DNA from 2 places in the Neorhizobium sp. NPDC001467 genome. Region 2 is predicted to be linked to the other one. Evidence: predicted binding sites of a transcription regulator. Region 2 holds the regulator's gene; the other holds the start of a gene.
What was found. Region 2 encodes LexA, which represses DNA repair genes until DNA is damaged. Its sites were predicted from a motif close to TGTTCNNNNTGTGTTCNG; they were not measured.

Region 1 (7,230 bases), on a different contig from region 2:
TCCAGGCCGACTGGCACCAGTTCACCGGTTACCTGCCGATCACCAACGCTGCCTACGAGCTTGGCAAGAGCCAAGGCTATTACGAAAAGAACCCGGGTTCGGACGTCTCGATCAAGCAGATCATGCGCGGCACGCCGACGGCAAATTCCAAGGGCGTTCGCTTCGGCAACTTCGCTCAGGTCCGCACCGTCGTGGATGAAGAGTTCCAGTCGCTCCTGTCGGGCAAGAAGGACGCCAAGCAGGCTCTCGACAGTGCCGTCGAGCGTGGCAACACCATCCTGCGCGAGTTCCAGGCCGCCAACTGATCATTGGCTTTGACATGAGGGAGGGGACCGGCCTGGCCGGTCCTCTCCTTGTTTGCGGGACATCGCAACCTGACGATGCAGGCTCGAGCGGACGGACGCATGGATACCAAACGAACGACATTCAACAACAAGCTGCTGCCTTATCTTCTTCTGGCACCACAGCTGATCATCACCCTGGTGTTCTTCATCTGGCCGGCCGCGCAGGCGGTCAAATCCTCCGTCGAGCGCGAGGACCCCTTTGGTTTCTCGACGGTCTTTGTCGGGCTGACCCATTACAAGCGGCTTCTTGCCGATCCGAACTATCTCGACAGCCTGCTGCGCACCAGCGTTTTCGCGGTTGCCGTCACGATCCTATCGATGGGGCTTGGCCTCGCCTTTGCCGCCGCCGTAGACCGGCTCACGCGCACGTCGCGCATCTACACGACATTGCTCGTCTGGCCTTACGCTGTCGCCCCGGTCATTGCCGGCGTGCTCTGGTGGTTCCTGTTCAACACCTCGACCGGCATCATGCCCTTTTTCCTGTCACGGTTCGGCATCAACTGGAACCATGATCTCAACGGCACGCATGCGATGATTCTCATCATCATCGCCGCCGCCTGGAAGCAGATCTCCTACAATTTCCTGTTTTTCCTCGCCGGCCTGCAATCGGTGCCGCATGCGCTGATGGAGGCGGGCGCGATCGATGGTGCCGGTCCGGTCAAGCGCTTCTTCACCATCGCCCTGCCGCTGCTATCGCCCACCACATTCTTCCTGTTCATCATCAATGTGAACTACGCCATGTTCGACACGTTTCCGATCGTCGATGCGACCACCAATGGCGGCCCCGCCCAGTCGACCAACATCATGGTCTACAAGGTCTATCAGGATGGCTTCATCGGCCTCAATCTCGGTTCGTCCTCGGCCCAATCGGTTCTCTTGATGCTGATCGTCATGGTGCTGACCTTCGTGCAGTTTCGCTATGTCGAACGCCGCGTGCAATATTGAGGATCGACCATGGTTGAAAACCGCCCATTCCTGACCTTTCTCACCCATGCGTTCCTGATCCTCGGCTTTGCCGTCGTGGCGCTGCCGGTCTATGTCGCGTTCGTCGCTTCCACGCATGACCTGCAGACCCTGCTGACCGGCTCCGTTCCGCTGCTGCCGGGATCGCATTTCATCGAGAACTATTCGGCCATCCTGACCAATGTCTCGGCCGCCCATGGCCTGCCGAACTATTCGCATATGGCGCTGAACTCGCTGGTAATGGCGGTGGTCATCACCGTCGGAAAGATCCTGATCTCGATCACCTCGGCCTTCGCGATCGTCTATTTCCGCTTTCCCTTCCGGGTGCTCGCCTTCTGGATCATCTTCGTGACGCTGATGCTGCCCGTCGAAGTGCGCATCATGCCCACCTACAAGATCGTCGCCGATCTCGGCATGCTGAACTCCTGGGCCGGCCTTACCATTCCGCTGATCGCATCCGCCACCGCGACATTCCTGTTTCGCCAGTTTTTCATGACCGTCCCGGATGAGATCCTGGAAGCGGCGCGGGTAGACGGTGCCGGCGCGATGAAGTTCTTCTGGGACATCCTGCTTCCCCTGTCGCGCACCAATATCGGCGCGCTCTGCGTCATCCTCTTCATCTATGGCTGGGTGCAGTATCTGTGGCCGCTCCTGGTGACCACCGACACCAGCTACTACACGCTGATGATGGGCATGAAGCGCATGGTCACGGCGCAGGACGGCGTGATCGCCTGGAATTACGTGATGGCGGGCTCGGTTCTGGCCATGCTGCCCCCCATCCTGATCGTCATTTTCATGCAGCGGCTTTTCATCCGCGGCCTGACAGAAACGGAGAAGTAAAATGGCATCCATCGACGTCGAAAAAGTCGGAAAGATCTATACCGGCGGCGTTAGGGCTGTCACCGATATCAACCTTGCGATCAAGGACGGGGAGTTCATCGTTCTGGTCGGCCCCTCCGGCTGCGGCAAGTCCACGCTTCTGCGCATGCTGGCAGGCCTTGAGACCATTTCCGAAGGCGAGGTTAAGATCGGTTCGCGTGTCGTCAACCGGGTCGAACCGGCCGATCGTGACATCGCCATGGTGTTCCAGAACTATGCGCTCTACCCGCATATGACGGTGCGCCAGAACCTCGAATACGGCCTGAAAAACCGCAAGACACCGAAGGCCGAGATCGACGCGCGCGTGACCGAGGCCGCCCGCATGCTGGAAATCACCCAGTATCTGGATCGCAAACCGCGTGCCTTGTCCGGCGGACAGCGCCAGCGTGTCGCCATGGGGCGCGCCATCGTGCGCAAGCCCTCGGTCTTCCTGTTCGACGAGCCGCTCTCCAACCTCGATGCCAAGCTGCGCGTATCGATGCGCGGCGAGATCAAGCGCCTGCAGCGCCGTCTCGGAACGACCTCGATCTACGTCACCCACGACCAGCTGGAAGCGATGACGCTGGCTGACCGGCTGGTGGTTCTGAATGGCGGGCGGATCGAACAGGTGGGTTCGCCGCTCGAAGTCTATCACACGCCGGCCTCCACCTTCGTCGCCAGTTTCATCGGCTCGCCGGCCATGAACCTGGTCAAGGGCGAGTGCCAAGGCGACCGGCTGGCGATCGGCCCGGCGATGATTTCGCTCGCCGGCTATGCGCCGACCTCCGGCCCCGTCACCGTCGGTCTGCGCGCCGAAGATCTGCGCGTGGTTTCCGGCGAGGAAGGCATGCCCTTTGGGGTAGAATATGTCGAGGAACTCGGCTCGCAGCGCCTCGTCCACGGCTTGGTCGGCGATCAGCCGCTGACGATCACCCTGTCGGGCGAAACGGATATTCCGGCAACGATGCGCATCGGCGTCGATCCGGCAAGACTGCACTTCTTCTCGGCCGAAGATGGCAGGCGGATTGCCGTGTCCGGCCAGCCCAAGGCCGTGATCGACATGCCGAGCCCGGCCCCGGTCGGCTAAGCCAGACAAACTTGGCGCGGTTGCTGCAATTTTAACGATTTGCGCAACCGCCGATAGACGCTCCTGCCCTATCATTGTCCCCGATCAGGATCAGGGGGATTGATATGGCATTGCATTATCTTGGCCTTGCAGTCGCTGCCGTCGGTATTCGTTACAAGGGGCAGGGCCGGCCGACCTTTGCTGCCGCGCCGTCGCCCTTCGTCGGCGGCAGCTCGGCCACGGCGGAGATGACGCCGCTTCCGATCGAGCCCGACTGGGTGATCGCCGGCGATCCGCAGGCGCGCTACTGCGCCCACTCGCAAGCCGTTGACAAATTCGCCGCCACCGGTGTGTGGGATTGCACGGCCGGCACCTTCCGCTGGTATTTCGGCTGGGACGAGACCGTCGTCATTCTGGAAGGCGAAGTGCATATCCGCGCCGAAGACGGTAGCGAGCGCACGCTCGGGCCCGGCGATGTCGGCTATTTCCGCGGCGGCACCTGGGCCACCTGGCATATCGACACTTACGTGAAAAAGATCGCCTTCGTGCGCAAGCCGCTGCCCATGCCGCTGTCTTACGCTTTTCGCGCGTGGGCAAAGTTCATGCCGAAGAAAAAGGCTGCTCTGGCGGCCTGAAGACCGGTAACGATAAGGCTGCCGAAGCGGTTGCCATCCTTGCCCCGTCGTCTTACATCAGGCGGGCATTTTCAAAGGGTGGCCTATGGCGAAGATCAAGACAGTCGCGTTCCAGATGGATCATGTCTCCGGCATCAATATTGCCGGTGATTCAACATTCGCGATGGCACTGGAAGCGCAGACGCGCGGCTATCAGGTCTTCCATTATACGCCGGACCGGCTGACCATGCGCGACGGCCGCATCTTCGCCGCGCTCGAGCCGATGCAGTTGCGCGACGTCAAGGGCGATCACTATACGCTCGGTGACAAGGAGCGGGTCGATCTGTCAACCATCGACGTGGTCCACCTGCGCCAGGATCCGCCTTTCGACATGGGCTATATCACCTCGACCCACCTGCTTGAGCGCATTCATCCCAAGACGCTGGTCGTCAATGATCCAGCCTGGGTGCGCAACTCGCCTGAAAAGATTTTCGTTACCGAATTCGCCGACCTGATGCCGCCGACACTGATCTCGCGTGATCCGGCCGAAATCGCCGCCTTCCGCCAGGAACTGGGCGATATCATTCTCAAACCGCTCTATGGCAATGGCGGCGCCGGCGTGTTCCACTCGGCCCGCGACGACCGCAACTTCACTTCGCTTCTCGAAATGTTCGGCCAGATGTATCGCGGCGAACCCTATATCGCCCAGGGCTACCTCAAGGAAGTTCGCAAGGGCGACAAGCGCATCCTGCTGGTGGATGGTGAACCGGTTGGCGCCATCAACCGTGTGCCGGCCGAAACCGACAGCCGCTCCAACATGCATGTCGGCGGCCGCGCCGAACCCACCGAGCTGACGGCGCGCGAGCGGGAAATCTGCGCCCGCATCGGACCTGCCCTGCGCGAGCGCGGTTTTCTCTTCGTGGGTATCGATGTGATCGGCGATTACATGACCGAGATCAACGTCACGTCGCCCACGGGCATTCGCGAGGTGAAGAAGTTTGGCGGCGCTGATGTCGCCAGCCTGCTTTGGGATGCGATCGAAGCCAAGCGCAACGCCTGACCCTGCGCTCATTCCCAGTGGAACATTTGGCCGAAAACGCGTCTGGTGCCGGGTTGTGAAAGGGATGAGCGATCGCCGATGATGGGCCGTCCCGGTTCGTTCCCGTCTTCTCTCGCCTTTGTTCGCGGTTTGCAACCAGATGCAACCAGAATGAACGTAAAGAGAGTATTTGTTCCTTTGATGTTCTTGTCTGCGACCTCATTCTATGCTTGATTGCAACCGGGGTCGCGTCAGGCGTGTGTCGCCCTGCCGGCAAGAGGGAACTGGGCAATGGTGGCGCGTGTCGGTACTGTGGCGTTTCAGGGCATTGAAGGCGTTCCGGTCGATGTGCAGGTCATGATCGGGCCGGGCAAGATCAACATGCATATCGTCGGCCTGCCGGACAAGGCCGTCGCCGAAAGCCGCGAGCGGGTGCAGGCGGCGCTTCATGCTTCCGGGCTTGCCTTGCCGCCCAAGAAGATCACCATCAATCTCGCCCCGGCCGACCTGCCCAAGGAAGGCTCGCATTTCGATCTTCCGATCGCGCTCGGCCTGATGGCCGTGCTCGGCGCCATCCCGGCCGATGCGCTGGCCGGCTATACCGTTCTTGGCGAACTCAATCTTGACGGCACGCTGGCGCCGGTAGCTGGCGCGTTGCCGGCAGCGATCGGCGCGAACGCGCTCGGCAAGGGGCTGATCTGCCCGGCCGAGAGCGGCGCGGAAGCCGCCTGGGCAGGCGATGAGATCGATATCCTCGCACCTCGCAGCCTGGTCGCGCTTGCCAACCATTTTCGCGGCACCCAGGTTCTGTCGCGTCCGCAGCCGGCGATCCGGGCACCGGCCGCCGATCTGCCGGACCTGGCCGATATCAAAGGCCAGGAGAGCGCCAAGCGGGCGCTTGAGGTTGCCGCCGCCGGCGGGCACAACCTCTTGATGATCGGCCCGCCGGGTTCGGGAAAATCCATGCTGGCGGCACGCCTGCCCTCCATCCTGCCGCCGCTTGCCGCGGCCGAACTCCTTGAAGTTTCGATGATCCACTCGATTGCAGGCCAGCTGTCGGGCGGCAAGCTGTCGGATCGGCGGCCGTATCGTGCTCCTCATCATTCGGCCACCATGGCGGCCCTTGTCGGTGGCGGTCTGCGGGCAAGGCCGGGTGAGGCGTCGCTTGCCCATCACGGCGTGCTGTTTCTCGACGAGTTTCCGGAATTTTCGCCGCAAGTGCTGGATGCGCTGCGCCAACCACTGGAAACGGCCGAATGCGTCATCGCCCGGGCCAATCACCGGGTGTCCTATCCGGCGGCCATACAGCTGATCGCCGCGATGAACCCCTGCCGTTGCGGCATGGCAGGTGAACCGGGCCACACCTGCGCCCGCGGTCCGCGCTGCGCCGCCGATTATCAGGCGCGCATTTCAGGACCGCTGATGGACCGGATCGATATCCGTATCGAAGTGCCGGCGGTTTCCGCTGTCGATCTGATCCGTCCGGTGCCGGCCGAGCGTAGCGCCGACGTCGCGCGTCGGGTCGCCCGCGCCCGGGCCCGCCAGCAGGAACGTTACGCGGCGGCCGGGCAGGGCGGCGTCACCAGCACCAACGCCCACTGCTCGACAGCCATGATCGAAACATTTGCCGCGCCGGATCCGGCAGGGCTGCAATTGCTGCGCGATGCCGCCGAAAAGTTGAAATTTTCCGCGCGCGGCTATCACCGGGTATTGAAGGTCGCGCGCACCCTTGCCGATCTTGACGATCATGATACGGTTGGTCGCATTCACCTTGCCGAGGCCATTTCCTATCGCATGGCTGGAGAGCGTCCGGCACCAGCTCCCGCTTGAAAGCATTCGCATCCTGCCGGTACCGGCGCAAACACTGCAGTCATACTATCGAGGGGCACGCGGTGGGCCGCACGGCCATGGAGGCGCAGGTCTTACGGGAGGCAGGCAAGGACCCGATCGAAGCTTGGGCGGGGCATGGACAGGGCACGGGAGGGGTGATGGTCAAGGCAGCAACGAACCCGGACGTCGATGCCTATTTCGAGCGGCAGACGCATTGGCGCGAGGAACTTGAGGTTCTGCGCGAGATCGTGCTGGAATGCGGGCTGGTGGAGCAGCTGAAATGGGGCGAGCCCTGCTATACCGTGGAGGGCGCGAACGCGATCATCATCCACGGTTTCAATGATTATTGCGCGCTGTTGTTCTTCAAGGGCGTGCTGATGAAGGATCCGCAAAACATCCTCATCCAGCAGACCAAGAACGTTCAGGCCACCCGTCAGATCCGTTTCACCCAAGCTGTTGAAATCGCGCGGATGCGCGATGTCTTGATCGCCTATGTGCAGGAGGCGGTAACGGTGG
Region 2 (7,230 bases):
GCTGATCACGATGATGTCGGAGCGCATCAAGATCTGGTCCGGCGCTTTGCCCAACCTGATAGCCGACCGCGTCGTTGTGCCGGAATATTTCAACAGGATGATCCGGGCAGGCGCGCTCTGCCGATGGGCCGAGCAGCTTTCCATCGACAGCGGCCCGCGTCGTGCCATGCTCGAAGGTTATGAACTGACCTGGAAAAACCTTGCCGTGCCCGTGCCGCCGGGAGAGGCGGCTGCCGCCATCGTACTCGATCTTCTGTCCAATAAAAAACCCGGCCATTGACCGGGTTTTTCTTTGTCTCGGTATTTTAAGCCTAACGCTTGGAAACCGGAACGTAATCGCGCTGCGCTTCGCCGGTATAGAGCTGGCGCGGGCGACCGATACGCTGCTGCGGATCTTCGATCATTTCGGCCCATTGCGCGATCCAGCCGACGGTACGGGCAAGCGCGAAGAGCACGGTGAACATCGTGGTGGGGAAGCCCATCGCCTTCAGGGTGATGCCGGAATAGAAGTCGATGTTCGGGTAGAGCTTCTTCTCGATGAAATACTCGTCCGTAAGGGCGATCTTTTCCAGTTCCATGGCGACCTGCAGGAGCGGATCGTCCTTGTGACCGAGCTCGGCCAGAACCTCATGCGTCGTCTTCTGCATGATCTTCGCGCGCGGATCGTAGTTCTTGTAGACGCGGTGACCGAAGCCCATCAGGCGGAACGGGTCGTTCTTGTCCTTGGCGCGGGCGATATATTCCGGGATCTTGTCGACGGTGCCGATTTCCTGCAGCATGTTGAGCGCCGCTTCATTGGCGCCGCCATGAGCCGGGCCCCACAGGCATGCAATGCCGGCTGCAATGCAGGCGAACGGGTTTGCACCGGAAGAGCCGGCAAGACGGACCGTCGAGGTCGAGGCGTTCTGCTCGTGGTCGGCATGGAGAATGAAGATGCGGTCCATGGCGCGGGCCAGAACCGGGTTCACCTTGTACTCTTCGCACGGCACGGCAAAGCACATGCGCAGGAAGTTCGACGCATAGTCGAGATCGTTCTGCGGATAAACGAATGGCTGGCCGATATGGTACTTGTAGGCCATGGCGGCGATCGTCGGCATCTTGGCGATCATGCGCAGCGACGCAACCATGCGCTGATGCGGATCCGTAATGTCGGTCGAGTCGTGATAGAAGGCCGACAGCGCCCCGACCGTGCCGACCATGACGGCCATCGGGTGGGCATCGCGACGGAAGCCGCTGAAGAACTTGTTCATCTGCTCGTGCACCATGGTGTGGTGCGTGACGCGATGATCGAAATCCTTCTTCTGTGCCGCGGTCGGCAGATCGCCGTAAAGCAGCAGGTAGCAAGTTTCCAGGAAGTCGCCGTGCTCGGCGAGCTGCTCGATCGGGTAGCCGCGATGCAGAAGGACGCCGTTGTCGCCGTCGATATAGGTGATCTTGGATTCGCAGGAGGCGGTGGAGGTGAAGCCGGGGTCGTAGGTGAAGGCGCCGGTGTTCTTGTACAGCGCGCCAATGTCGACAACGTCAGGGCCGATCGTGCCCTTCTTGACCGGCAGCTCTACTTTCTTATCGCCAAGAACGATGTTTGCGCTCGTATCCGTCATAAAGTCCTCCGAAATAGGCGGAAATGGCGCTGGAGAAGCGCCACAAGAATGAAGCGTCTTGATTAGCTATATGATCCGACGCCCGCTGCCAAGCGCTTGTGGACGGTATTTGTGCAACGCGAAAATCGCTGAGGCAAAGCGACTAAATATCGGTCAGCTCCGCCCGTGCAGCAGGCCTTCGGCGGCGGTCTTATTCCCAACCGAGCAGGGGTGTTTTGTTCCCGGCGACGGACGCGCGATGACGGGGACACCTGTTGACCGGAAGTCGCCCAGGGTGCAATCTGAGGTAGTGACGCCGCTCCAGATGAGCAGGATGAGCGCGAGGGGGAGGCAGGGATGGCAGAAGATGCGATGCAGCCTGCGCCTGTCGCACGGCCGGCGCCCGAACCGGCGAGCTTGGAAGATTCTCGAGCTCAGCCCCCGGCCGGGTCTGCAGGCGGCCCGGCGTCGATCACAATGCAATGGGCAAGGATGGGGCCGCATCCTGCAGCGGGCCATAACCGGTTGAGGATGGCGCCTGCGCGGGTGTTTATCCGGGTGGTAGACATCGCCTCGATCCACGCTCCCCTCGACACGCCTCGTGGCGTGCGTTCGTCGCGCACGCTGACTTCGAACCTTCTGGCATTGTGTACGCGCACGCGGATCGCTGTCCTTGCCATGTTGGTCGAGGAACAGGCGCATGGGCGCATCTTCCTGCTCCTTCCGGTCTTGATCGGCACGGGCGCCATCCTGTGGTTGACCGCGCCGACGGAGCCGCCGTTGGCGATCGTCATCGGCGCCTTCTGTTGCAGTCTCGTCATCAGCCTTGCTCTACGCAGCCAGACGTCGCTGCTGCGCTATGTTGCTCCTGCCGCGGCACTTGTGCTTTCCGGCATGTCGCTGGCGGCCTTCGAGGATTGGCGTCGCGCAACGGTGGTTCTGGATCAACCCGTGACGACTGTGGTGACCGGCGTGGTGGAAATGCGCGAGGCAAGCGTCAACGGGCGCTGGCGTTACGTGCTTGCGGTGGAAGCCACAACCACGCCGACGCTAAGGCGCCAGCCCGAACGGGTGGTAGTATTGTCGCGGCTGCCCGAGCCGGTTTTCCGGATCGGCGACCGCATCAGCGGACGCGCGCGACTGTCGCCGCCATCGGGGCCCGCTTTGCCCGGTCTCGCCGATTTTGCATTCGCCGGCTATTTCGATGGCGTCGGGGCGATCGGGTTCTTTTACGGTGCCCCGGCGCTTGTTGGCGGGAAGGTCGAACCCACATGGGCGCAAATGCTGGAGCGGACGGTATTCACTTGGCGCAGCACGATTGCAGACCGCATCCGACAGACCGTGCCGGGAGATGCCGGCGCCTTTGCGGCGGCCATCGTCACCGACGAGCGGCGTGCCATTTCGGCTGAGACCACCGAGGCGCTGCGCCTGTCGGGTCTTGCCCATATCGTTGCGATCTCGGGTCTGAACATGGCGCTGGCGGCCGGTATCTTCTTCGTTGGCCTGCGCAGTCTGTTCGGCCTCATGCCGGCGTTTGCGCAGGCGTTCCCCGTCAAGAAACTGGCAGCGGCAGCCGCGCTTGTGATGGCGACCGGCTATTATCTCATCTCCGGCTTCGGCGTGTCGGCCGAGCGCGCCTATATCATGATGGCAATCATGCTGATCGCCGTCTTTTTCGACAGGCCTGCGATCAGCATGCGCAATGTGGCGCTTTCGGCTCTCATCGTTCTCGCACTGTCGCCCTCCGAGATCCTGGGCCCCAGCTTCCAGATGTCGTTTGCGGCAACCGTTGCGCTGGTCGCCGGCTATTCCGCCTGGAGCCGAGGGCGCGCCGATGACGACGACCCGCCCTGGCGCCCGGCGGCGTTGAAACCGGTATTTGCGGTCGGCAGCCTGTTTGCCGGCGTCTTTGTGACCTCGCTGATCGGCGCCCTGTCGACCGCGATCTTCTCGATCGACCATTTCCACCGCGTCGCCACTTATGGGCTGGCCGCCAATCTGGCGGCCATGCCGTTCGTCTCCTTCGTGGTCATGCCATTCGGCCTTATCGCAATGCTGTTGATGCCGGTCGGGCTGGATGGGCCGTTCCTGCAGGTGATGGGAACGGGGCTCGACGGTGTCATCATCATTGCCAAGACGGTCGCCGGCTGGGGTGGCGATGTCTCCGTCGGCCGCCAACCCGCGGCCTTCCTTCCGGTCGCAACGCTCGGTTTCCTGGTGCTCACCCTGCCGCGCACCCGCCTGTCCGTCATCGGGCTTCCGGTGGTTGCCGCCGCATTGTTGCTGTCGTGGCAGGCCAGGCGGGAGCCGGCGCCCGACCTCCTTGTTTCCGAGGATGCCAGCCTTGTCGCCATTCTAAATGCGGGCGAAGTGGCAGCTAGCCGCACGCGCCCACCGAACTTCATTTATGCGCAATGGAAACATGCTCTTTCCTTGCCGCAGGCCACGCCCCCGACATTGCTTGATGTCTCGGAACCAGGCGCCTCGAAGGCCGTGGCCATACAATCCCGAGCCTTTGAACCCAGGCCGCAGCGACCGACCGATGTGCGAAAGGCGCCCGCACAGGAGGCGACGCCCGGTACGAAAACGACAAACGCCGTCTCCGTTGCATCCACTGCAATGTTGACAGGAGGGAACGAACCGGGACTTAGCGTGACCTTGACAGACGGAGAAGCCGGGAACCGCGAAGCGACCGGAACGGAGGGCGCTCCTGTGACGGTGGACGTGGTCGGCACAGGAGCCGAGGCAGACATCGCGTCAAAGCCCATTGTCGGCACCAAGTCCGTGATGGCGCCAAAGCCCAGCGCGGGGGCCAAGGCGGAAGTTACGCCAACGGCGACCGGAGAGGTCAAGGATCAGTTCGGGGTAAGCGCGACGCCGAAAGCGCCAGCCACGCGTCGGCCGCCACTGACACCGGAAGAAATCACCCGTGCTCGGCAGTCGATGCAAAAGGCACTCGCTACCGGAGCAAACGCCTTTACCTGCGCCGGGCGCTCATGGTGCGTAGCGCATCCGCCCAATGGTCCGACAATTGCCGTAGTGGAGGATGCGCGATTTGCCGGAGCGGCCTGCGATGTGGCGCAGGTCGTCATCGCTGCGCGTGCCCGTTACCCACGCTGCCGATCCGGCGCAATGATGATCAATGGTGAGGCGCTGAGACGCACAGGCGCGCTCGAAATTCGTTTCAACCGATCCGCCGATCCGCGCGGATGGTCCGTGGCTGCGGCCAAAGCCGGTGCGGCCCGATCATGGGACAGGCACCGCCATTATGACTGGCGACGCAACCTGTATGACGCGGGCCTGCAGGAACCGCTGCGGTCCCTCGTCGGCGCAACCGATTTCAATGATAGCGGCGAATGAGGCCGACCAGCTTTCCCTGCACCTTGACCCGTTCCTGCGGGAAAATACGCGTCTCATAGGCGGGATTGGCAGCTTCGAGTGCAATCGATGCGCCCTTGCGGCGGAACCGCTTGAGCGTCGCCTCTTCATCATCGACCAGCGCCACGACGATATCGCCCGGCGTTGCGGTATTGCCGTTGCGGATGATGACGGTGTCGCCATCCAGAATGCCGGCCTCGATCATCGAATCGCCGCGCACTTCCAGAGCATAATGCTCGCCGTTACCGAGCATTTCCGGCGGCACGGCGATTTCATGCGTCGTGTTCTGGATTGCCGAGATCGGCACACCGGCTGCGATGCGCCCCATCACCGGCACGGTGGTTGCCGACATCCGATCGTTGACGGCCGGCGGTGACGTGGCCGGCTTTACCGGTGCCACCTTGCCGAGACTGCCTTCGATGACGCTTGGTGCGAAAGGCTTGCGCGGCTGCGGCGCGCTATTATAGGCCTCCGGCAGCTTGATGACTTCCAGCGCACGGGCGCGGTTCGGCAGACGCCGGATGAAGCCGCGTTCCTCCAGCGCCGTGATCAATCGATGAATGCCCGATTTGGACGCCAGGTCCAGTGCATCCTTCATTTCGTCGAAAGACGGAGGAACGCCGGACTCCTTCATCCGTTCGTGAATAAACAGAAGCAGTTCCTGCTGTTTGCGGGTGAGCATGGCCGGGTCCTTGAATCGGAAACAAATCCAGAACAGACACTATATGTTCCATGTGTGTTCCGCAAGAGCATAAAATTGGGAGCGGCAAAGCCGTAGCTTTCTGCGCAAAGGGCGGGATGATCTATCTTGCCGTGACATGCGCGATGCTTGCTGCTAATGACGCGGTTACGAACAAGGCGACCACGACATCAGCCGTGATCCCATGCTTGGATATTTGACGTGCTTTTGAGGAGTGAACATGGCTGTCAGCGCCAAGGCCGAAGTAACCGTCGGCGAGGGGGCCAAGCAGGTCCTGTTTTCCAATAGCAAGAAGCTCTCGCTCATTGCCGGCCCCTGTCAGATGGAAAGCCGGGATCATGCTTTCATGATCGCTGGCACGCTGTCGGAACTGTGCGAAAAGCTCGGCATCGGCCTCGTTTACAAATCCTCGTTCGACAAGGCCAACCGCACCTCGATTGCCGGCAAGCGTGGCATCGGGCTGGAAAGTGCGATGGAAATCTTTGCCGATCTCAAGGCGGAATTCGGGTTTCCGGTGCTGACCGACATTCACACCGAAGAGCAATGCGAGGTCGTTGCCCGGACGGTCGATATTCTGCAGATCCCAGCCTTCCTGTCGCGTCAGACCGATCTTCTGGTCGCTGCCGCAAAGACCGGCCGCGCCATCAATGTCAAAAAGGGCCAGTTCCTGGCACCGTGGGACATGAAGAACGTACAGGCCAAGTTCACGGAAAGCGGCAATGGCAACGTCCTTTTGTGCGAGCGCGGCGCCTCGTTCGGTTACAATACGCTGGTGTCCGACATGCGCTCGCTGCCGATCATGGCGTCGCTCGGCTCGCCCGTCGTGTTCGATGCAACCCATTCCGTGCAGCAGCCGGGTGGGCAGGGCGGTTCGAGCGGGGGGCAGCGCGAATTCGTCGAAACGCTGGCGCGCGCCGCAGTGGCGGTCGGTGTTGCCGGCGTCTTCATCGAAACCCATGAGGATCCGGATAATGCACCGTCGGATGGGCCCAATATGGTGCATCTGAAGGATATGCCGAAGCTGCTTGAGAAGCTGCTGGCGCTCGATGCCATTGCCAAGGCTGCATAAGGCGCGGGGGCGGTATGTGACCCCTTGCCCCCATCCAAAGCCGACACATCCGGGCTGTAAAAGAGCCGACCTGTAATTGCCCTGTCATTGAATGTGAGCCATTTTCAGTGACCGCATGACGTCAACCTGAGGAGAGACCATTGACCGCCATTACCGATATCATTGCCCGCGAAATCCTCGACAGCCGCGGCAACGCGACCGTTGAGGTCGACGTCTATCTCGAAGACGGTACGATGGGCCGTGCCGCCGTCCCCTCGGGCGCTTCTACCGGCGCGCACGAAGCCGTCGAGCTCCGCGATGGCGGCAGCCGTTACGGCGGCAAGGGCGTGCTGAAGGCCGTGGAGGCCGTCAATACTGAAATTTTTGACGCCATTGGCGGTTTCGACGCCGAAAGCCAGATCCATGTCGACAAGACCATGATCGCGCTCGACGGCACGCCGAACAAGTCACGCCTTGGCGCCAACGCCATTCTGGGCGTCTCGCTTGCCGTCGCCAAGGCTGCC

Region 1: the regulator LexA is predicted to act here: its motif matches at 5,076-5,093, upstream of ACQKKX_RS13720 (YifB family Mg chelatase-like AAA ATPase).

What each region holds. Positions count from the first base shown of each region.
Region 1 is NZ_JBNNPS010000006.1:58,719-65,948, reverse strand. It holds gene ugpB (sn-glycerol-3-phosphate ABC transporter substrate-binding protein UgpB) at 1-305, shown strand, start outside; gene ugpA (sn-glycerol-3-phosphate ABC transporter permease UgpA) at 405-1,289, shown strand; gene ugpE (sn-glycerol-3-phosphate ABC transporter permease UgpE) at 1,299-2,147, shown strand; gene ACQKKX_RS13735 (sn-glycerol-3-phosphate import ATP-binding protein UgpC) at 2,149-3,252, shown strand; gene ACQKKX_RS13730 (cupin domain-containing protein) at 3,357-3,866, shown strand; gene gshB (glutathione synthase) at 3,952-4,905, shown strand; gene ACQKKX_RS13720 (YifB family Mg chelatase-like AAA ATPase) at 5,176-6,714, shown strand; gene ACQKKX_RS13715 (YdeI/OmpD-associated family protein) at 6,873-7,230, shown strand, end outside.
Region 2 is NZ_JBNNPS010000003.1:205,294-212,523, forward strand. It holds gene lpxB (lipid-A-disaccharide synthase) at 1-280, shown strand, start outside; gene gltA (citrate synthase) at 312-1,601, opposite strand; gene ACQKKX_RS09490 (ComEC/Rec2 family competence protein) at 2,139-4,940, shown strand; gene lexA (transcriptional repressor LexA) at 4,921-5,640, opposite strand; gene kdsA (3-deoxy-8-phosphooctulonate synthase) at 5,879-6,727, shown strand; gene eno (phosphopyruvate hydratase) at 6,868-7,230, shown strand, end outside.